Regions from separate parts of the Pseudomonas sp. XK-1 genome, predicted to be linked through region 1. Evidence: predicted binding sites of a transcription regulator. Region 1 holds the regulator's gene; each other region holds the start of a gene.
What was found. The regulator FliA, encoded in region 1, starts transcription of late flagellar genes. The targets are predictions, from matches to a motif close to CTAAAGTTTNNNNNNNNNNNGCCGNTAA.

Region 1 (5,048 bases):
GACCCGAGCCAGCGCGATCAGGCGCAGTCCCTGGGCTACACCGTGGTCGACGCCAGTACCGTGGTTGCCACCCACCTCAATCAGGTGCTGCACAAGCATGCCCACGAGCTGCTCGGGCATGAGGAAGTGCAGCAGCTGCTGCAACTGCTGGCCAAGAGCTCGCCCAAGCTCGCCGAGGAGCTGGTGCCGGGGCTGGTTTCGCTTTCGACCCTGCTCAAGGTATTGCAGTCCCTGCTGCAGGAACAGGTACCGGTCAGGGATATCCGCACCATCGCCGAGGCCATCGCCAATGTCGCGGTCAAGAGTCAAGATCCCGCCGCGATGGTGGCCGCGGTGCGCGTCGCTCTGGCCCGGGCAATCGTGCAAAGCATTGTGGGACTAGAGCTGGAGCTGCCTGTGATCACCCTGGAGCCCAGGTTGGAACAGATATTGCTCAACAGTATGAACAAGGCCGGACAAGGCTCCGAGGATGGCATTCTTCTGGAGCCTGGTATGGCCGAGAAGCTGCAGCGTTCCCTGGTGGAAGCGGCGCAGCGCCAGGAGATGCTCGGCAAGCCAGTGATCCTGCTGGTGGCCGGTCCGGTCCGGGCGATGCTCTCGCGTTTCGCGCGGCTGGCGGTTCCGAGTATCCATGTACTGGCATACCAGGAAATTCCGGACAACAAGCAAGTCACCATCGTTGCGACGGTGGGGCAGAACTAACCGAGGTTACAGGCCATGCAGGTCAAACGCTTTTTCGCCGCCGATATGCGTACCGCCATGAAACTGGTGCGCGATGAGCTGGGTGCCGATGCCTCGATCATCGGCAATCGCCGGGTTGCCGGCGGTGTCGAGCTGACTGCCGCACTGGATTATCAGATTCCTGCCGCGCCGGCCCGCCAGCCCAACCCTGCGCTGGAGGCCGAGTTGCGCCAGACCCAGGCGAAGATCGCCTCGGCCCAGGCCGAGCTGGTCAGCCGTGCCCAGGGCGACGCTGGCAAGGACCGCCAACTGCTTGGCGCGCCGCCAAGCATGCCCGCAGCCATTCTGGCGGCAGCCCTGCAGCAGCCTCAGGCTGCACCGGCAGCGGTGAGCGATCAGCGTGCGCTGGATGCCATGCGCTTCGAGCTGCATGGTCTGCGCGAGCTGATCGAAGTACAGCTCGGCTCCATCGCCTGGGGCCAGTTGCAGAACCGTCGGCCGCAGCAGGCCAATCTGTGGCGGCGTCTGCAGCGCATGGGCCTGTCCGCCGAACTGGCCAAGGCCCTGCTCGAGCGCGTGGCCAATGTCGCCGAGCCGCGCCAGGCCTGGCGCATGCTGCTGGCCCACCTGGCCCACGCGATCAAGACGCCGAAGCAGGAACCGATGGACGAGGGCGGCGTGATCGCCCTGGTCGGTCCCGCCGGCATGGGCAAGACCACCACCCTGGCCAAGCTGGCGGCGCGCTACGTACTCAAGTACGGCGCGCAGCACATCGCCCTGGTCAGCCTGGACAGCTACCGCATCGGTGCCCAGGAGCAACTCAAGACCCTGGGGCGTATCCTCGATGTGCCGGTGACCCTGGTCGATCCGGGGCAGTCGCTGACCCAGGCCCTGGCTCCGCTGGCCCGCAAGCGTGTGGTGCTGATCGATACCGCCGGCCTGCCGGGTAACGATCCGGCGCTGCGCATGCAGCTGGAAACCCTGGCCAGTCGCGGGGTCAATGCAAAGAATTATCTGGTGATGGCGGCAACCAGTCAGAGCCAAGTGCTGAAAGCGGCCTACCATAGTTACAAGCAGTGCGGTTTGTCCGGTTGCATCCTGACCAAGGCGGACGAAGCCACCAGCCTGGGCGAGGTTTTAGGGCTGGCTATTAGCCAGCGTCTACCGGTAGCCTATCTGACCGATGGACCGCGGATCCCGGACGATCTGCATGTGCCGCGCAGCCATCAGCTGGTGAGCCGCGCAGTGGGGCTGCAGGCCACCCAGGACCCCAGCGAGGATACGATGGCCGAGATGTTTGCCGGCCTCTATCAGCAGCCAGCGCGCCGCGCGAGTTGAGCATTAATCAATAGAGCACAGCCAGCCACATGGCTGCGGTCGAAGTTAGACAACAGGTGTGTAGATAACATGGGCATGCATCCCGTACAGGTGATTGCTGTAACCGGCGGCAAAGGTGGCGTCGGTAAGACCAATGTGTCGGTGAATCTGGCTTTGGCCCTGGCCGACCTCGGCCGCCGGGTGATGCTGATGGACGCCGACCTGGGCCTGGCCAACGTCGACGTACTGCTGGGGCTGAGCGCCAAGCGCACCCTGGAAGATGTCATCAGCGGCGAGTGCGAGTTGCGCGAGGTCCTGCTGCAGGGCCCGGGGGGCATCCGCATCGTGCCGGCGGCGTCCGGTATCCAGAGCATGGTGCAGCTGTCGCCTATGCAGCACGCCGGGCTGATTCAGGCGTTCAGCGATATCAGCGACAACCTCGACGTGCTAATTATCGACACCGCCGCCGGGATCGGTGATGGTGTGGTCAGCTTCGTGCGCGCGGCCCAGGAAGTGCTGGTGGTGGTGTGCGATGAGCCCACCTCGATCACCGATGCCTATGCCCTGATCAAGCTGCTTAACCGCGACCACGGCATGAACCGCTTCCGCGTCCTGGCCAATATGGCCCACAGTCCGCAGGAAGGTCGCAATCTGTTTGCTAAGCTGACCAAGGTCACCGATCGTTTTCTCGACGTCGCCCTGCAGTATGTAGGTGCCGTGCCTTACGACGAGTCGGTGCGCAAGGCCGTGCAGAAACAGCGCGCGGTTTATGAAGCCTTCCCGCGCTCTAAATGTGCGCTGGCGTTCAAGGCGATAGCCCAGAAGGTCGATGCCTGGCCGCTACCGGCCAACCCGCGCGGTCATCTGGAGTTTTTCGTCGAGCGTCTGGTGCAGCAACCGGTTGCGGACCCGGCCATATGACAGCAGCCTCTGGACTCCGTATGTACAGCAAAGCGCAGGCGCAGGACTCCCAGCACCAGTTGATCGAGCGCTATGCGCCCCTGGTCAAACGCATTGCTTACCACCTGTTGGCGCGTCTGCCGGCCAATATCCAGGTGGACGATCTGATTCAGGCCGGAATGATCGGTCTGCTCGAAGCGTCAAAAAAATACGATTCCAGCAAAGGTGCCAGTTTCGAGACATTCGCCGGCATCCGCATACGCGGTTCGATGCTCGACGAGGTGCGCAAAGGTGACTGGGCCCCCCGTTCGGTGCATCGAAACAGCCGCATGGTCAGCGACGCCATTCGGGTAATTGAGGCCAGAACCGGTCGAGACGCTAAAGATCAAGAGGTTGCGGCCGAACTCCAATTGAGTCTCGAGGATTACTACGGCATTCTTGGCGACACTTTGGGCAGCCGCTTGTTCAGCTTCGACGACCTGTTGCAGGATGGCGAGCACGGTGGGCTGCGCGAGGATCTTGCCGGCCACCACCTCGAACCCTCCCGCGATCTGGAAGACGAACGCTTTCAGGCGGCGCTGGCCGACGCCATTGCCGGCCTGCCGGAGCGCGAGCGGTTGGTGTTGGCGTTGTATTACGACGAAGAATTGAATCTTAAGGAGATCGGCGCGGTACTGGGGGTTAGCGAGTCCCGCGTCAGCCAGCTCCACAGCCAGTGCGCCGCACGGTTGCGGGCACGGCTTGGCGAATGGCGCGCGAACTAGGCAGTTAAATCAGCAGGCCGGTTTCATGATTAAAGGCGTAGCCAGGTGCTGGCTGCGTTTGGACTGTACGGAGGTCGACTTGGACAAAAATATGAAAATCCTCATCGTTGATGACTTTTCAACGATGCGCCGGATCATCAAGAACCTCCTGCGTGATTTGGGGTTCACCAATACCGCGGAAGCCGATGACGGCACCACCGCCTTGCCCATGCTGCAGAGCGGCAGTTTCGACTTCCTGGTGACTGACTGGAATATGCCAGGCATGACCGGGATCGACCTGTTGCGTGCGGTGCGTGCCGATGAGCGCCTGAAAACCTTGCCGGTGCTGATGGTCACGGCAGAAGCCAAGCGCGATCAGATCATCGAGGCTGCGCAGGCGGGGGTGAACGGTTATGTGGTCAAGCCGTTCACCGCTCAGGTGCTTAAAGAGAAGATTGAAAAGATCTTCGAGCGGGTCAACGGCTGATGTTTGCCGCGAGGGTACTATGGAACATAAAGATTCCCCTCAGAGCGACCTCGAGTCGACTCTGAAGCTAAGCGCTCGCCAGTTGGTTGAGAGCCTGGAGCAAGGCAATTTCGGCGAAGCTGTACAGCTGATCCATGAACTGAATAAGGCGCGTGATCGCGGCCTGTATCACGAGGTCGGCAAGCTGACCCGCGAACTGCACAACGCGATTGTCAATTTTCAGCTTGATCCGCGCGTCCCCCATGCCACCGAAGTTTCACAAATCACCGATGCCACCGAACGCCTCAACTATGTGGTGACGATGACCGAGAAAGCGGCCAATCGCACCATGGACCTGGTCGAGCAGAGTGCCCCGCTGGTCAATGACCTCAGCGCCGAAGCGCAGAGCCTGAGTGCCGACTGGGGGCGTTTTATGCGCCGCGAGATGAGCGCCGATGGCTTTCGCGAGCTGGCCAAGCGCGTCGAACTGTTTCTTGCCCGCAGCGAGCGCGACGGCAGCAAGCTGTCTGGCCATCTCAACGACATTTTGCTGGCCCAGGACTATCAGGACCTCACCGGTCAGGTGATCAAGCGGGTGACGCAACTGGTTACCGAAGTTGAAAGCAACCTGCTCAAGCTGGTGCTGATGGCCAGTCAGGTCGATCAGATTGCCGGCATCGAGCACAACCACGAACTGCTGCGCGCCGAACAAGAACAACAAAAAGAGCCTTCCCACGGTGAAGGTCCGCAGATTCATGCCGATAAGCGTGAAGACGTCGCATCTAATCAGGATGATGTCGACGACCTGCTTTCCAGCCTGGGATTTTAGGAGCACGTCTTATGAGCTTCGGCGCCGATGAAGAAATCCTCCAGGACTTCCTGGTAGAGGCCGGCGAGATTCTTGAACTACTGTCCGAGCAGCTTGTAGAGCTGGAAAGTCG
Region 2 (5,048 bases), on a different contig from region 1:
CGTCCACTTTGGACAGCATATCTTTCGAGTAGGATCTTTTGCTGTTGTGGGGGTATTCTTCTTGTGTTGGGACGCCGTGCCCACGAAAATAAGTGTCAATATCGGCAAAGGTCATTCTGGATTGTAATTCTGTTCCAATTTTATCTAGGAATTCTATTCTTTCTAATACGTTCATAGTCTTTACCGAATTTCCTTGTGCACATAACAATTAATTAGGCGGCACCTATATCGCGATCTATCACGATACGTGTCGCATAAACTTCCTTGTCATCGACTATGCCCTTGTTTTGCTTAAGGTCGGCCGGCGCAAAGGCGGCAGGGCTTAAGGGCAACGTGACAGGGGATGGCAAGCCGTTTGCGGGCGGAGTTGTTCTGCCCGGCAGCTTTGCCAGAAGCTATTCCATCGCGGATGGGGCTGTCCATCTTGAATGCTGGTAAATGGCCGTCGTCTGGTGGGCGAGGCGGTTGGAAGGAGGGGAGAGAGTGCGCCGGCAGGCCGGCGCACTTGGGGCTAGCGGTTAAAGCGTTCCACCAGGGAATACTGACCCTGAGCGGTGGCGGTGAGGGCTTCGCTGAGCAGGGCGGTGCTGTGGGCTTCGCCGGCGGTCTGGTCGGCCAGTTGGGCGATGGTGGTGATGCTGCGGTTGACTTCGTCGGCCACGGCGCTTTGTTCCTCGGCGGCGGCGGCGATCTGGTTGGCCATGTCGGTGATATTGGCCACCGCTTCGCTGATGCCGGCGAGGGCGTCGTCGGCTTTCTGTACGCGCTCGACCCCTTCGTCGGCCTGTTTGCGGCCGATTTCCATGGTCATGACCGCTTCTTCGGCGGTGCGTTGCAGTTTGGCGATCAGTTGGTGGATCTGCCCGGTTGATTCGGCGGTGCGTTGCGCCAGGGAGCGGACTTCGTCGGCCACCACGGCAAAGCCACGGCCCATTTCGCCGGCACGCGCCGCCTCGATGGCGGCGTTGAGGGCGAGCAGGTTGGTCTGGTCGGCGATGCCTTTGATCACGTCGACCACGCCGCCGATTTCGTTGCTGTCCTGGGCCAGGCGGGTGACGGTTTCACCGGTTTCACCCACGGAGACGGAGAGGCGCTGGATGGCTTCGCGGGTTTCCGAGGCGATGGTGCGGCCGGCGCTGGTCAGGCGGTTGGCGTCCTGGGTGGCGATGGCGGTGCGTGCCACGTTGCTGGCCACTTCCAGGGTGGTGGCAGCCATTTCGTTGATGGCGGTGGCCACCTGATCGGTTTCCTGGCGCTGGCGTTCCAACCCGGCGGAGCTGTTGTGGGCCAGGGCGTCGGCCTGCTTGGCCTGGTTGGTGAGGTGTTCGGCGGTGTCCTGCAGGCGGGTCAGGCAGGTGCGCAGGCGGGCGTCCTGGCTGAGCATGGCCATTTCCAGGCGGGCCTGGACGCCGCTGCTGTCGGTGTACATCTGCGCGATCAGCGGGTCGGAGGTGGACTGTGCGGCCAGTTGCAGCAGGCGCTTGATACCGCGGTTCTGCCAGGTCAGGCCGATCAGGCCAAGGGGGATGGACAGGCCGGCGGCGAGTAGAAAGCCCCAGCTATGGCCCAGCCACATGCCGATCAGAAAGCCGATCTGGCTGATCAGGACAAAGGGCAGCCAGTCTTTCAGTACCGGCAACCAGGTGTCGCGTTTGGGGATGGCCGATTTACCGGTGTTGATGCGCTGGTAGAGGACTTCGGCGCGGCGCACCTGTTCGGCTGTGGGTTTGATCCGCACGGACTCGTAGCCCACCACCTGGTTGTTTTCCAGTATTGGGGTGACGTAGGCGTTAACCCAGTAATGGTCGCCATTCTTGCTGCGGTTCTTGACGATGCCCATCCACGGCCGCCCGCTTTTCAGGGTGTCCCACATATGCTGGAACACCGCAGGCGGTACATCGGGGTGGCGCACCAGGTTGTGCGGCGCACGCAGCAGCTCTTCACGGGTGAAGCCGCTGATGTCGATAAAGGCATCGTTGCAGTAGGTGATCTGGCCTTTGACGTCTGTGGTGGAGATCAGACGTTGCTGGGTCGGGAAGGTACGTTCCCGTTGGGTAACCGGTTGATTATTGCGCATGGGGTGACGTGTCCCTTAGGTCGATACCACTTGATCGGCCGCGTAAGCCTTAAATTTAATCATTTTACTGTTCGCTGCATTCTAGCTGGTATCGGCCGCAACGCGCCGGGCAGACGCCTGCTGACTGCCCGGCCTGGTTCAGGCGGTGGCGATCAGCTGGCGCAGCACATAGTGGAGGATGCCGCCGGCCTTGAAGTACTCGACCTCGTTGAGGGTGTCGATGCGGCACAGCACTTCGAAGCTTTCGCGGCTGCCGTCGTCACGGTTTATTTCCAGCATCAGCTTCATATGGGGATGCAGCTCGACGCCGTCCAGGCCGTAGAGGTTAAGAGTTTCGTGGCCGGTCAGCTTGAGCGCCTTGCGATCCTGCCCGGCCTTGAACTGCAACGGCAACACGCCCATGCCGACCAGGTTGGAGCGGTGGATGCGCTCGAAGCTCTCGGCGATTACCGCCTTGACCCCTAGCAGGTTGGTGCCCTTGGCCGCCCAGTCGCGGCTGGAACCGGTGCCGTATTCCTTGCCGGCGATCACCAGCAGCGGGGTGCCGGCCGCCTGGTAACGCATGGCGGCGTCATAAATCGACAGCTTCTCGCCGCTGGGCAGGTGCAGGGTGTTGCCGCCTTCCTCACCGCCGAGCATTTCGTTCTTGATGCGGATATTGGCGAAGGTGCCGCGCATCATCACTTCATGGTTGCCGCGGCGCGAGCCGTAGGAGTTGAAGTCGAGCGGCTCCACGCCCTGTTCGCGCAGGTAGCGCCCGGCCGGGCTGTCGGCCTTGATATTGCCGGCCGGGGAGATGTGGTCGGTGGTCACCGAGTCGCCAAGCAGGGCGAGGATGCGCGCGTTGTGGATATCACCGATATGCGGCGGCGCATCGGCGATGCCTTCGAAGAACGGCGGATGCTGGATATAGGTGGAGTCGGCCTGCCAGGCGTAGGTGGCGGCTTGCGGCACTTCGATGGCCTGCCACTGGGCGTCGCCGGCGAACACCTCGGCGTATTCCTTGTGGAACATCGCGGTGTCGACCTTCTCAATCGCCGCGGCGATTTCTTCCTGACTTGGCCAGATATCGCGCAGGTACACCGGCTGACCGTCCTTGCCCAGGCCCAGGGCTTCCCGGCTGATATCCAGGCGCACGCTGCCGGCCAGGGCATAGGCCACCACCAGGGGCGGCGAGGCCAGCCAGTTGGTTTTTACCAGCGGGTGCACGCGGCCCTCGAAGTTGCGGTTGCCGGACAGCACCGACGCCACGCACAGATCGTGCAGTTGGATGGCCTTTTCGATGGGTTCGAGCAGCGGGCCGGAGTTGCCGATGCAGGTGGTGCAGCCGTAGCCGACCAGGTTGAAGCCCAGTTCGTCGAGGTAGCGGGTCAGGCCGGCGGCGTTGAAATACTCGGTCACCACCTTGGAACCGGGGGCCAGGGAGCTCTTGACCCAGGGTCTGCGCTGCAGGCCTTTTTCGATGGCCTTTTTCGCCAGCAGGCCGGCGGCCATCATCACGCTGGGGTTGGAGGTGTTGGTGCAGGAGGTGATGGCGGCGATCACCACTGCGCCGTTGCTCAGCCGATGAGTTTCGCCCTCATGTTCATACTCGAACTCGTTATGGGGTTCGTCGCTGCCGATGGCGGTGCCGCCACCGCCTTCGTTGAGTAGGCGCGCGTCGTCTTTGGCGGCAGGCTTGAGTTGCAGGCCGAGAAAGTCGTCGAAGGCCTGTTTGACCTGGGGCAGGGCGACCCGGTCCTGTGGGCGCTTGGGTCCGGCCAGGCAGGCCTCGACGCTGCCCATGTCCAGCTCCAGGCTGTCGCTGAATGCAGGCTCAACGCCCGGTTCGCGCCACAGGCCCTGGGCCTTGCAGTAGGCCTCGACCAGCTTGACGCTCTGCTCCGGGCGGCCGGACAGGCGCAGGTAACCCAGGGTGATGTCGTCCACCGGAAAGAAGCCGCAGGTCGCGCCGTATTCCGGAGCCATATTGGCGATGGTGGCGCGGTCGGCCAGGGGCAGGTCGGCGAGGCCGTCGCCATGGAACTCGACGAACTTGCCGACCACGCCCTTGCTGCGCAGCATCTGGGTGACGGTAAGCACCAGGTCGGTGGCGGTGATACCGGCCTGCAATTTGCCGCTGAGCTTGAAGCCGATCACCTCGGGAATCAGCATCGACACCGGCTGGCCGAGCATGGCCGCTTCCGCCTCGATGCCGCCGACGCCCCAGCCGAGGATGCCAAGGCCGTTGATCATGGTAGTGTGCGAGTCGGTGCCGACCAGGGTGTCGGGGAAGGCGAAGGTCTGGCCGTCTTCCTCCTTGGTCCACACGGTGCGGCCGAGGTATTCCAGGTTGACCTGGTGGCAGATGCCGGTACCCGGCGGCACCACGCTGAAGTTGGCGAAGGCATGCTGGCCCCAGCGCAGAAAGGCGTAGCGCTCGCCGTTGCGTTGCATCTCGATGGCGACGTTCTCGCCGAAAGCGGCGGCGCTGGCGAATTTATCCACCATCACCGAGTGGTCGATCACCAGGTCCACCGGCGACAGCGGGTTGATCTTCTGTGGGTCGCCGCCGGCCTTGGCCATGGCATCGCGCATGGCGGCCAGGTCGACCACCGCCGGTACGCCGGTAAAATCCTGCATCAATACCCGGGCCGGGCGGTACTGGATTTCCCGTTCCGAGCTGCGGCTGTGCAGCCAGTCGGCCATGGCCTGCAGGTCGGTGCCGGTGACGGTCTTGCCGTCCTCCCAGCGCAGCAGGTTCTCCAGCAGTACTTTCAGCGACATGGGCAGTTTGTCGATATTGCCGAGGCGTTTGGCCGCTTCCGGCAGGCTGAAGTAGTGGTAGGTCTGGCCGTCCACGTCGAGGCTACGGCGGCTGTTCAGGCTATCTAAGGAAGGCATTGCGCATCTCCTGAGGCTTGCCACGCTGCAAGCCGGATTTAATTGCTGCAGAACCTTCACCCTAGCAGGCCGTAGCAGAACGGCCTGG
Region 3 (5,048 bases), on a different contig from region 1:
CAGGGCAGTGCGCAGCTTGCCGCCGGCCAGTTCGACCTTGATCAGTTCGGTCTGCTTGAGCGGTGCTCTGAAGGCGCTGCGCCGCTGGTGGTAGAGCACCTCGCTAGGCAGCGGGCTGAGATAGCAGCGGGCCCCTTCATGCTCGGTGATACGCACATCCTGTTCGCACTCCCAGGCCACGCGCACGCCTTCGTGGAAGGCTTCGATGCGAAATGCCTCACCGCTGAGCAGAAAGCGTTCGCCATCGCGTGGAATCATTTCATCCAGAATCACAAACTGCTTGTCGCGATCGACCTCGATCACATAGCTCTGGAAGCGTTGGTTGCGTTCGTGAAAGGTGATGATCAGTGGGTCGTGGTTCTGTTGCAGTAGGCGCAGGTTGGCAACTATTTCCACGGGTGCCTTGAGCACCTTGGGTGGTTGCGGGCCCTCTTCCTGATTAAAAGGATTGGACACGGTCCGTGACTCTCCGAGCAAAAGCTTGAGCACCAGCATACTGTCAATTTGGCAGCATGTCCTTGTGCTTTGTTATAGGTATCAGGCCTGGCTTAGAGGGCGCTGTTGGCCAATTCTAGACGCAGCGCCGCGGCTGTCATAGAGGCTGGGGGTTTCGTTGCCGCGCAGGATGCCCAGCATGCTGCTGGTTGACGCCTGGTTGGCGCGGATCAGGCGGCCATTGCGCAGGTTGGCCTGCTGGCAGCGCTCGAGCAGATCGCTTAGCCGGTCGCCGCGCTCGAGGAGCAGCGCGCCCTGGCTGGATTGTGCGGCCAGCGCCTGCAGGCCGACGCGGTCGGCGCTGAGGTGGGCGTCAAGCAGCAGCTGGCTGCGGGTGCGGCCGTGCTCTTCGAGGAGGCTGAGCAGCGGTTGCTTTTCCGTCAGCAGGGTCTGCAGGCGCGGTAGATCGCGCTCGCCGAGGGCCTGGAATTCGTGATCGATCAATTCAAGTAAACGTTCGGCGGTGCCGATATCGTCGGTGAACAGCTCAAGCAGGGTGATGTCGTGCATGGCGGGCTCTTGGGGGTAGCGGATCACACGAGGCACCAGGGCCGTCGATGATCAGGCGGGCGACCATTACCCCCAGCGCAGCCCTGGGGCTAACGCTGGGATTCGAAATTCAGCAGCTTGCTGGCCACACGCTGGCTGTCGACCTGATAACTGCCGTCGGCAATGGCCTGCTTAAGCTGGGCGACGCGCTCATTGTCGACAGTCGGCTGGTCGCGCAGCTTCTCGCTGATCTTCTGCAGCTGCTGTGCTTCGCGGCTGAGCTGCACCGATTCACCGCTTTTGCTGGCCTGAGCCTGCTCGGCGGGTGCGGGTACGTTGGTGTTCTGCTTGGCCGTGATGGCTTCACTCTGTCCACCAGACTGGGCACTGCCGGCACGCCCCGAATTGGCGGGGGTGGTGGCATTATTGGGCCGGTTAAAGTCGATGACCATGGTGCAAAACCTCGAACAGTGTTTGGACGCTTGCCTTGCTTATCGGCGCTCGCCAATAAAACTTTAGGAAAAATCCGCGTCAGGCATGAGTCTAAAACACCTTGTGGAAAATCGTTAGGCCTAGTCTAAACAAGAATCATGCCTACATGGCCACTTCAACCTGTCCGGGCCCTGTGACCCGGGCCTTGACCACTCGTTTTGAGCGCTGGTTGCGCACACTGATCTGTTTACCCAGAGCCCCGTCCGACAGGGCTTCACCGGGCATGCGCACGCTGATACCGCCGCTGTGGGCGCTGATCACTACCTGGTCGCCCTTGCGGATAACCTCGGCCTGCTCAACGTGCACGGGGGCCAACACCTGATCGGGCAGCAAGGCTCGCGTCAATTTTTTGCCAATAGCCTGCTGCAAACTGGTCAGATAGCCCTGGTTGAGCAGGCCGACATCGCGCTCGGCCAGGCCGACGTCCATTTCCGTCACGACATTGTCGCGCTTGAGCGGGCGGTTGGCGGTGACGACTTCGCGGTACAGGCGCACCTGTCCGGGGACGAATACCGTCCAGGGCGAACTGCCATCGCAGCGCACCCGCAGGGTCACGCGACCTATGGGCTGGGCCGGGCTTTCCAGGCTGGTGCTCAGGTCCTGATCGCACAGCGGCAGGCGCAGCCGCGGGTCGAGCCGGTTAATCTGGATCTCGTGGCGGCCGGCTATGTTGCTACGCTGAAGATAATCGCCCACTTCCTGCTCAAGAAAGGTCTCGCTTGCGCCGATAAGGTCATCGGTACGCATGGCCTCCGCCGAAACCAGGGGGCCATAGCCGAGCGCCAGCAAAGCAGGTAAAACTGCCAGCCAGTGGCGGCAGTCTGCCAGTAAGTGTCGGATAGTTGTCGTTTCTGTGTTCATATGCGTTTGGTAGCAAGGCGCGTGCCGCCTGCTACGCTGACAAAAACCTGTTACTCAAATAAGGAGTTTGGGTATGGCCGGTGTGATGGATTCGGTTAACCAGCGAACTCAGTTGGTTGGGCAGAATCGTTTGGAACTGTTGCTGTTTCGTCTTAATGGCAATCAGTTGTACGGGATCAATGTGTTCAAGGTGAAAGAGGTGCTGCAGTGCCCGAAACTCACCATCATGCCCAAATCCAGCCCGGTGGTTCGCGGTGTGGCCAATATCCGTGGCGGCACCATTCCCATCCTCGACCTGTCCATGGCCACTGGTAGCGCTCCGCTGGAGAACATCGGCAGCAGTTTCGTGATCATCACCGAGTACAACACCAAGGTTCAGGGCTTTCTGGTGCAGTCGGTCGAACGCATCGTCAACATGAACTGGGAGGCGATTCATCCGCCACCCAAGGGCACGGGGCGCGATCACTACCTGACGGCGGTGACCCAGCTGGACGACAAGATGGTCGAGATCATTGATGTCGAGAAGGTGCTCGCCGAAGTTGCGCCTACTTCCGAAGTGATCTCCGAGGGCGTGCTCGATGCGCGGACCCAGGCCCGTGCAGTCAACAAGCGGGTGCTGACCTGCGACGATTCCTCGGTGGCGCGCAAGCAGGTGACCCGCTGTCTGGAAACGGTGGGTGTGGAGGTGGTGGCACTCAACGATGGCCGCCAGGCGCTGGATTATCTGAAGGCCATGGTCGAGGAGGGGCGCAAGCCGGAAGAGGAATTCCTGATGCTGATTTCCGACATCGAGATGCCCGAGATGGACGGCTATACCCTGACCGCGGAGATCCGCGCCGATCCACGCATGCAAAAGCTGCACATCATCCTGCATACTTCGCTTTCCGGTGTGTTCAACCAGGCCATGGTTAAGAAGGTTGGCGCAGATGACTTTCTCGCCAAGTTCCGCCCTGACGATCTGGCGGCGCGGGTGGTTGAACGCATCAATCTTACGGCAGGGGACTGAGGGCTTTGTCCTCAGTGAACAACATGATCGTCGAGGCCTCGCGAGTGTCTACAGGTAATTTGGATTTCGAGCAGTTCCGGATTTTTCTGGAAAAAGCCTGTGGCATCCTGCTGGGTACCAACAAGCAGTATCTGGTTTCCAGCCGGCTCAACAAGCTGATGGAACAGAACAGCATCAAGACTCTCGGGGAGCTGGTGCAACGCATGCAAACCCAGCCGCGCAGCGGGCTGCGCGAGCAGGTGGTGGATGCCATGACCACCAACGAAACCCTGTGGTTTCGCGATACCTATCCTTTCGAGGTGCTGAAGAACCGGGTGCTGCCGGAGATGATCAAGGCCAGCCCTGGCCAGCGCATTCGTATCTGGTCCGCCGCCTGCTCCTCGGGGCAGGAGCCCTATTCGCTGTCGATGAGCATCGATGAGTTCGAGAAAACCAATATCGGTCAACTCAAGGCCGGCGTGCAGATTGTCGCCACCGACCTGTCGCCGACCATGCTGGCCAACTGCAAGTCCGGCGAATACGACAGCCTGGCAATGGGCCGTGGCCTGTCCCAGGAACGCCTGCAACGCTACTTCGACCCCAAGGGCCCGGGCCGCTGGGTGATCAAACCGGCGATTCGCAGCCGCATAGAATTCCGCCCGCTCAACCTGCTCGACAGCTATGCCAGTCTCGGCAAGTTCGATGTGGTGTTCTGCCGCAACGTGCTGATCTATTTCTCGGCCGAGGTGAAGAAGGACATCCTTACGCGCATCCATGCGATGTTGAAACCGGGTGGTTATTTGTTTCTCGGGGCTTCCGAAGCCCTGAACGGTTTGCCCAGCCACTACCAGATGGTGCAGTGCAGCCCAGGGATCATCTACAAGGCGAAATAAGCCGCAGGCGATGCAGCTAAACGGGAGGCCATTGGCCTCCCGTTTTTTATGGTTATGTCCTACTTCAGTGTTGCCAATAATGCTGAAGGGGGCTGCGTAGACCCTAGGAGTGGCGGGCACGCCGAGCCCTTGGCAGCGATGTTTTTCTATTGGCTTCGATTCGCGGGCAAGCGCGCACCTACAAGGTTCGGTTGTCTCGACAACAGCTAACGACGACATAGCCTTTTTATTGTCGCCGCCGCTTTTTACTTCCAGCTTGCCTGTACCGCTGGCAGGGGCTCCAGGCAGCGGCTGTTCTGGCCAGGCTCCAGATAGGGCATAAGAATCGGGGCCATGCCCTTGAGGACCTGTACCGGCAGCGCCGAGGTGAAACGGAAGTTTTCCGCCGCGCGCCCGGGGACGAAGGCGGTGAGGGTGCCGTAATGGCGCGGCCCCAGGTAGAAGACAAAGGTTGCCGTGCGGTTCATGGCTCGGGAGCTGAGTACCCGGCCACCGGCCCCGACGGTTTCGATACGGTTGTCGCCGGTGCCGGTTTTGCCGCCGACCTTCAGCATCTGCCCATCGGCCAGTTTGAAGCTGCCCTGCAGGCGACGTGCGGTACCGTTTTCGACCACTTCGGCGAGGGCGTTGCGCAAGGCGGCGGCCACCTCGGAGGCCATGACCCGGGTGCCAGCCACCCGATTGCGCCCGACCAGGGTGTCGTAGGGCGTGTCGGCGGCAAAGTGCAGGCTGTCGATACGCGCGCTGGGCTGGCGAATGCCGTCGTTCTGGATGATCCCCATCAGCTCGGCCAGGGCCGCCGGGCGGTCGCCGGAGCTACCGATGGCGGTGGC
Region 4 (5,048 bases), on a different contig from region 1:
TCCTTCAAAGTGGAAAGCGGGTAGCGCTTTATTGCTCGATCGGCGTGTCCGGGCTATTACCCCACTCGCCCCAGGAGCCGGCATAGGCCTTGACCCGCGGATAACCCAGCGCTTTGGCGATCAGGTAGGTGAGGCCTGAGCGGTGGTGGGTCTGGCAGTGGGTGATCAGTTCCTTGTCGGGGCTGATGCCCAGGGCGTCGAGAATTTCGGGCATGTCCTGGCGGATGCGCAGGGCGCGGGCCTGGTCCATGGCGGCGGTCCATTCGTAATTGACTGCGCCGGGGATATGTCCGCCTCTCTGCGCCAGGACCTTTTCGCCGCGGTATTCGGCTGGCGAGCGGGCATCCCAGATGGCCAGGTCGGGAGCGCCGAGACGGCTCTGCAGGTACTCGCGGCTGGCCGTGGGCTCCTGGTGCAGGGTCAGGCTGAGCGCCTGCTTAACGGCGGCGGGTTGTTCCGTGCTGAGGGCCAGGTCTTCCGCCAGCCAGGCATGCAGGCCGCCGTCCAGATAGTGGTAGTGCGTGTGGCCGATCACATCCAGCAGCCAGATAAAGCGCCCGGCCCAGCCGCCGCCTTCATCGTCGTACACCACGTAGACGGCGTCGGGGCGGTGGCCCAGCTCAGCGAACAGCTGCTCAAGCTGCGCCTGTTCGGGCAGCATGCCGGGTGCCGGTGGCTGGCCCAGCTGGGTGCGTTTGGGGTCGACAAAACGTGCGCCCGGGATATGCCCGGCGGCGTAGCGTGCGCCGCTGGTCAAATCGACCAGGATCAGCTCGGGTGCATCCAGGCGGCTGGCCAGTTGGGCGGGTTCGATCAGCAGGGGCAACTCAGCGAAGGCGGTCATGCCGGGCCTCTTTGGACGGGAAAGGGACAGATTGTAGCGGAAAGCCTAGCGTGCGCGGTTGGCAAAGCTGGTCAGGGCGCGCTCAATGCATTGCACGGTTTTGCCGAAGCCCTGTACCAGGCCGTCGCTGAGGGGGCGGCCATTCTGGTCGGCGAACACCAGCATGACCACGCGGTTATTGCTGGCGATCGAGCGGATCAGCAGGTGTTCGCTGGGGAACAGGCTTTTCAGCGAGCCGGGCAGCAGTGCCGAGAACTGCGCGACGTTGGCGGGGCTCAGGCGCAGCTGTGCCGGAGCGCTGAGCAGGCGACGCAGGACCTGGCTCTGTTGCGGGTCGAGGCTCAGCGCTCCGGCCGCCGGGTCCAGGCCGCTGTGTTGTTGCACCATCAGACGGCTGTGGTTGCGGTCGCTCAGGAGTATTAACAGGCGTTGCATGCCGCAGGCCTGCAGCGCCTGGTTGGCGCAGGCAGTGAGCTGCAGCACGTTGCTGAATGGGCTGGGCTGGGCCAGCAGCTGGGCACAATGTTGACGCCAGGCGCTGGGCGGCGGAGTCTTGGCCGGCTCGACGATGGCCTGCAGATGGCGCGCCTGCCAGGGCCAGAGTAGCGCCTCGGCCGGGTGCCACAGGCCGCTGTGCGAGTGCTGGCGTGCGCTGTTTACGGCCTGCTGGTGCAGGGCCTGCTGCACATCGGCCAGGGGCAGCTGGAGAAACAGGCCGGCGAGGCGTTGCCAGCGCAGGCTGTGCTGGCCGTTCCAGGCGTAATGGGCTGAGAGGGCCATGCCGTTGGCCAGCAGAATGCTGTTGGCGGGGTGGGACAGCCAGCGCTGCAGGTTATTGTCCGCGTCCAGGCATTGCTGCTGTTGCAGCGGATGTTCGTTGTTACGGGCGATATGCAGGGCCTTGACCAGCAGGCGGCGGTCGTTGAGCAGCAGGTGGTAGCCCTGGATGATCCACTCGGGCAAGCGCCAGCGCTCGCTCAGGGCCAGGCAGAGTTGCAGCAGGGGCATTCCGAGGACGTCTTGTTCGACTCGCGCCGCCGGCTCGCCCTTGACCAGCACGCGTTGTTCCCAGACTTCGAACAGCTCGGGGTGAGCCGCCAGCAGTGCCCAGATCGGGGCCAGGAACAGCAGGCTACCCCAGTGTACTTCTTGCCACAGGCGGGCCAGGCGACCGGCAAACAGGCCATTGGCCTGCTGGCTCGCATGCAGGCTGATCAGCTGGATTTGCCGCAGGGCCTTGGGCAGCTCCTGCTCGGCCAGGGCCGGTTGCTGCTCCAGGAGTGTTTCCGTGCGTTTCAGGCCCAGGCGGCTGATCGCCCCTTCCAGGCTTTCCGTAGGCTCCTTGCGGGTCGCGCCCGGGCGGTTGGCCTCGCGCAACACGCTGAGCGCCAGTGCCGGGCAATGCTGCATCAGTTCGGCAATCTCGCGTATCGAACTGTTGCTGTCGGCCAGGCCACGGCGCAAGCGTTGCTGGCTTTCGCTGGACACGGGCAACAACTGCCCGTCCAGCAGCTTTAGCCAGTTCGGGAGGGTGCGCGGGGGCGGTAATGGTGTGGGCATTCGGGTTGAGCCAGGCTGGCTTTTGACCTTAACTGGCTATAGTCTCGCGCAAATCTTCCGATAAATAGAAGGGTTGTTTTTTCCGACCCCGTCTCCCCTTGGCTTTGGCATGTTTTCTCTATGGTAAAAATCATCGGCATCATCGTTGTGCTCGCCAGTGTGCTGGGCGGCTTTATGCTCTCCGGCGGCCAGTTTATGGCCCTGGTGCACCCCTTCGAAGTCTTGATCATCGGCGGTGCGGCGCTGGGGGCCTTTCTCCAGGCCAACCCGGGCAGCGCCTTTGTGCATGTGGCCAAGAAGTCGCTGAGCATGTTCAGCTCGCGCTTTACCCATGCCTACTACCTCGATGTGCTGAAGCTGATCTACGAGATCCTCAACAAGAGTCGCCGCGAAGGCATGATGGCCATCGAGGCGGATGTCGAAGACCCTGCGGCCAGTCCGATTTTCAGCAAGTACCCGGGCATCCTCAAGGACGAGCGGATGACCGCTTTTATCTGCGATTACCTGCGCATCATGTCGTCCGGCAATATGGCTCCCCATGAGCTGGAGGGTCTGTTCGACATGGAAATCGCCAGCCTCAAGGAAGACCTCGAACACCCTTCGCATGCTGTGGCCAAGGTGGCCGACGGCATGCCGGCCATGGGTATCGTTGCTGCGGTGCTGGGCATCGTGATCACCATGTCGATTCTCGCCGAGGCGGCCAACGCCGAAATCGGCGAGAAGGTCGGCACTGCTCTGGTCGGTACCTTCCTCGGGATTCTGGCCTCCTACGGTTTCTTCGGTCCCCTCTCGGCCGCTCTGGAGCACGATGCCAAGGAAGAGCTGAACGTCTACGAGGCGATCAAGGCTGGTCTGGTGGCTTCGGCTTCCGGCATGCCGCCTTCGCTGGCGGTGGAATTCGCGCGTAAGGTGCTGTACCCGGCGCACCGCCCAAGCTTTATCGAGCTTGAACAGGCCATGCGCGGGAGCTAAAGCCAAGCATGGAAAACAATCAGCCGATTATCGTCAAGCGGGTCAAGAAGGTTGCCGGTGGCCATCATGGCGGTGCCTGGAAGATCGCTTTTGCCGACTTCGCCACGGCGATGATGGCGTTCTTTCTTGTGATGTGGCTGATGTCGGTGGCCACGCCGGAGCAGAAGAAGCTGATCTCGGGCTATTTCAAGGACCCTATCGGCTTTTCCGAAAGCGCCAGCCCCTATGTGATCGACCTCGGCGGCTCGCCGACGCCGGCCCCCGACCGTACCCTCAATCAGCAAGAGCAGGACGCGGCAGAGGAGGCTGATGCGGAAGTCGACCTGGAGCAGGCTGAGTCGATAGCCGAAGAAGTCGAGCGCGAGCGCCTCGAACTGCTGCTGCAGGAGTTGCAGAACAAGGTCGACGAGAACCCGCAGTTGCAGCGCTTCAAGGACCAGATACTGTTCGAAATCACCCAGGACGGTCTGCGCATCCAGATCATGGATGCCGAGAATCGGCCGATGTTCGCCTCCGGCAGTGCGAGCCTGCAACCCTATTTCGAGGACATCCTGCTGGCCCTTACCGACACCATCGCCGAGGTGCCGAACAAGATCAGTGTCAGTGGTCATACCGATGCACAGCCCTTTGTCGGGCGCGGCGGTTATGGCAACTGGGAGCTGTCCGCCGATCGCGCCAATGCGGCGCGGCGCGTCCTGATTGCCGGTGGCTACAGCGAAACCCAGGTGGCGCGGGTGGTGGGCTATGCGTCTTCGGCGTTATTTGATCGGGAGGATCCGCTCAACCCGGTCAACCGGCGTATCGATATCGTGGTGCTGACTAAAAAGGCCCAGCGGGCCATCGAGGGTGAGCAGAGTGATGCGGCTGGGGACGCGGCCGATACGCCTGCCACGCCCGACACCGCGCCGCCGCCCGCGGTGGACGAGCCGGTCCAGCCGGAGCAGTTGCGCGAGCGTCTGAATATCTTCGAGGACGGCGTGCTGCGCCTCGACCAGCAGGGCGAATAGCCTGCTCGAAACACACATAAGGCCGCGAACGATCGCGGCCTTTTTATGTTGATGGCCTGCCATCCCTGGCGGCCACCCTGCGGGCCGTCGCAGTGCGACGTTAAAAATCGCTCCCGGCGATTTTTTCTCAGTACTCGGCTTCCGGCAGGCTGGCCAGAATATGCCGGTAGCTGGCCATGCGCTGGGGATGCACGCGGCCTTCTTCCAGAGCCTTGAGCAGGGCGCAGCCGGGTTCGCGATCATGTTTGCAGTCGCGGAAGCGGCATTGGCCGATCAGGTCGTGAAACTCGATAAAGCCGGCTTCGACATCATCACGGCTGACATGCACCAGGCCGAATTCGCGAATCCCGGGGGAGTCGATCAGCTCGCCGCCGCGGGGGAAGTGGAACAGCCGTGCGGTGGTGGTGGTGTGGGTGCCTTTGCCGGTCAGCTCGGAGAGCGGCCCGACGCGGGTATCCACCTCAGGCAGCAGACTGTTGACCAGCGAGGACTTGCCCACCCCGGACTGACCGACGAATACGCTGACGTGGCCATCAAGTTGCCGTTGCAGCTGCTCCATGCCATCGCCGCCGTGAGCGGACACTTCCAGCAGCGGATAACCGAGTTCGCGGTAAACGCCGAGCATGCGGTTGAGTGCCACGGCGTTCTGCTCATCCAGCAGGTCG

Region 2: the regulator FliA is predicted to act here: its motif matches at 2,109-2,136, upstream of WMW70_RS10315 (methyl-accepting chemotaxis protein).
Region 3: the regulator FliA is predicted to act here: its motif matches at 1,476-1,503, upstream of flgM (flagellar biosynthesis anti-sigma factor FlgM).
Region 4: the regulator FliA is predicted to act here: its motif matches at 2,441-2,468, upstream of motA (flagellar motor stator protein MotA).

Annotation. Positions count from the first base shown of each region.
Region 1 is NZ_JBBPES010000004.1:476,870-481,917, reverse strand. It holds gene flhA (flagellar biosynthesis protein FlhA) at 1-702, shown strand, start outside; gene flhF (flagellar biosynthesis protein FlhF) at 718-2,019, shown strand; gene fleN (flagellar synthesis regulator FleN) at 2,089-2,919, shown strand; gene fliA (RNA polymerase sigma factor FliA) at 2,916-3,662, shown strand; gene WMW70_RS13320 (chemotaxis response regulator CheY) at 3,754-4,128, shown strand; gene WMW70_RS13315 (protein phosphatase CheZ) at 4,148-4,936, shown strand; gene WMW70_RS13310 (chemotaxis protein CheA) at 4,948-5,048, shown strand, end outside.
Region 2 is NZ_JBBPES010000003.1:421,192-426,239, reverse strand. It holds gene WMW70_RS10320 (toll/interleukin-1 receptor domain-containing protein) at 1-175, opposite strand, end outside; gene WMW70_RS10315 (methyl-accepting chemotaxis protein) at 512-2,077, opposite strand; gene acnA (aconitate hydratase AcnA) at 2,216-4,960, opposite strand.
Region 3 is NZ_JBBPES010000002.1:399,204-404,251, reverse strand. It holds gene WMW70_RS07520 (flagellar brake protein) at 1-456, opposite strand, end outside; gene WMW70_RS07515 (flagella synthesis protein FlgN) at 538-1,005, opposite strand; gene flgM (flagellar biosynthesis anti-sigma factor FlgM) at 1,095-1,436, opposite strand; gene flgA (flagellar basal body P-ring formation chaperone FlgA) at 1,579-2,337, opposite strand; gene WMW70_RS07500 (chemotaxis protein CheV) at 2,411-3,343, shown strand; gene cheR (protein-glutamate O-methyltransferase CheR) at 3,388-4,215, shown strand; gene WMW70_RS07490 (transglycosylase domain-containing protein) at 4,461-5,048, opposite strand, start outside.
Region 4 is NZ_JBBPES010000001.1:498,355-503,402, forward strand. It holds gene WMW70_RS02165 (rhodanese-like domain-containing protein) at 29-844, opposite strand; gene WMW70_RS02170 (HDOD domain-containing protein) at 890-2,404, opposite strand; gene motA (flagellar motor stator protein MotA) at 2,525-3,376, shown strand; gene motB (flagellar motor protein MotB) at 3,385-4,383, shown strand; gene rsgA (small ribosomal subunit biogenesis GTPase RsgA) at 4,511-5,048, opposite strand, start outside.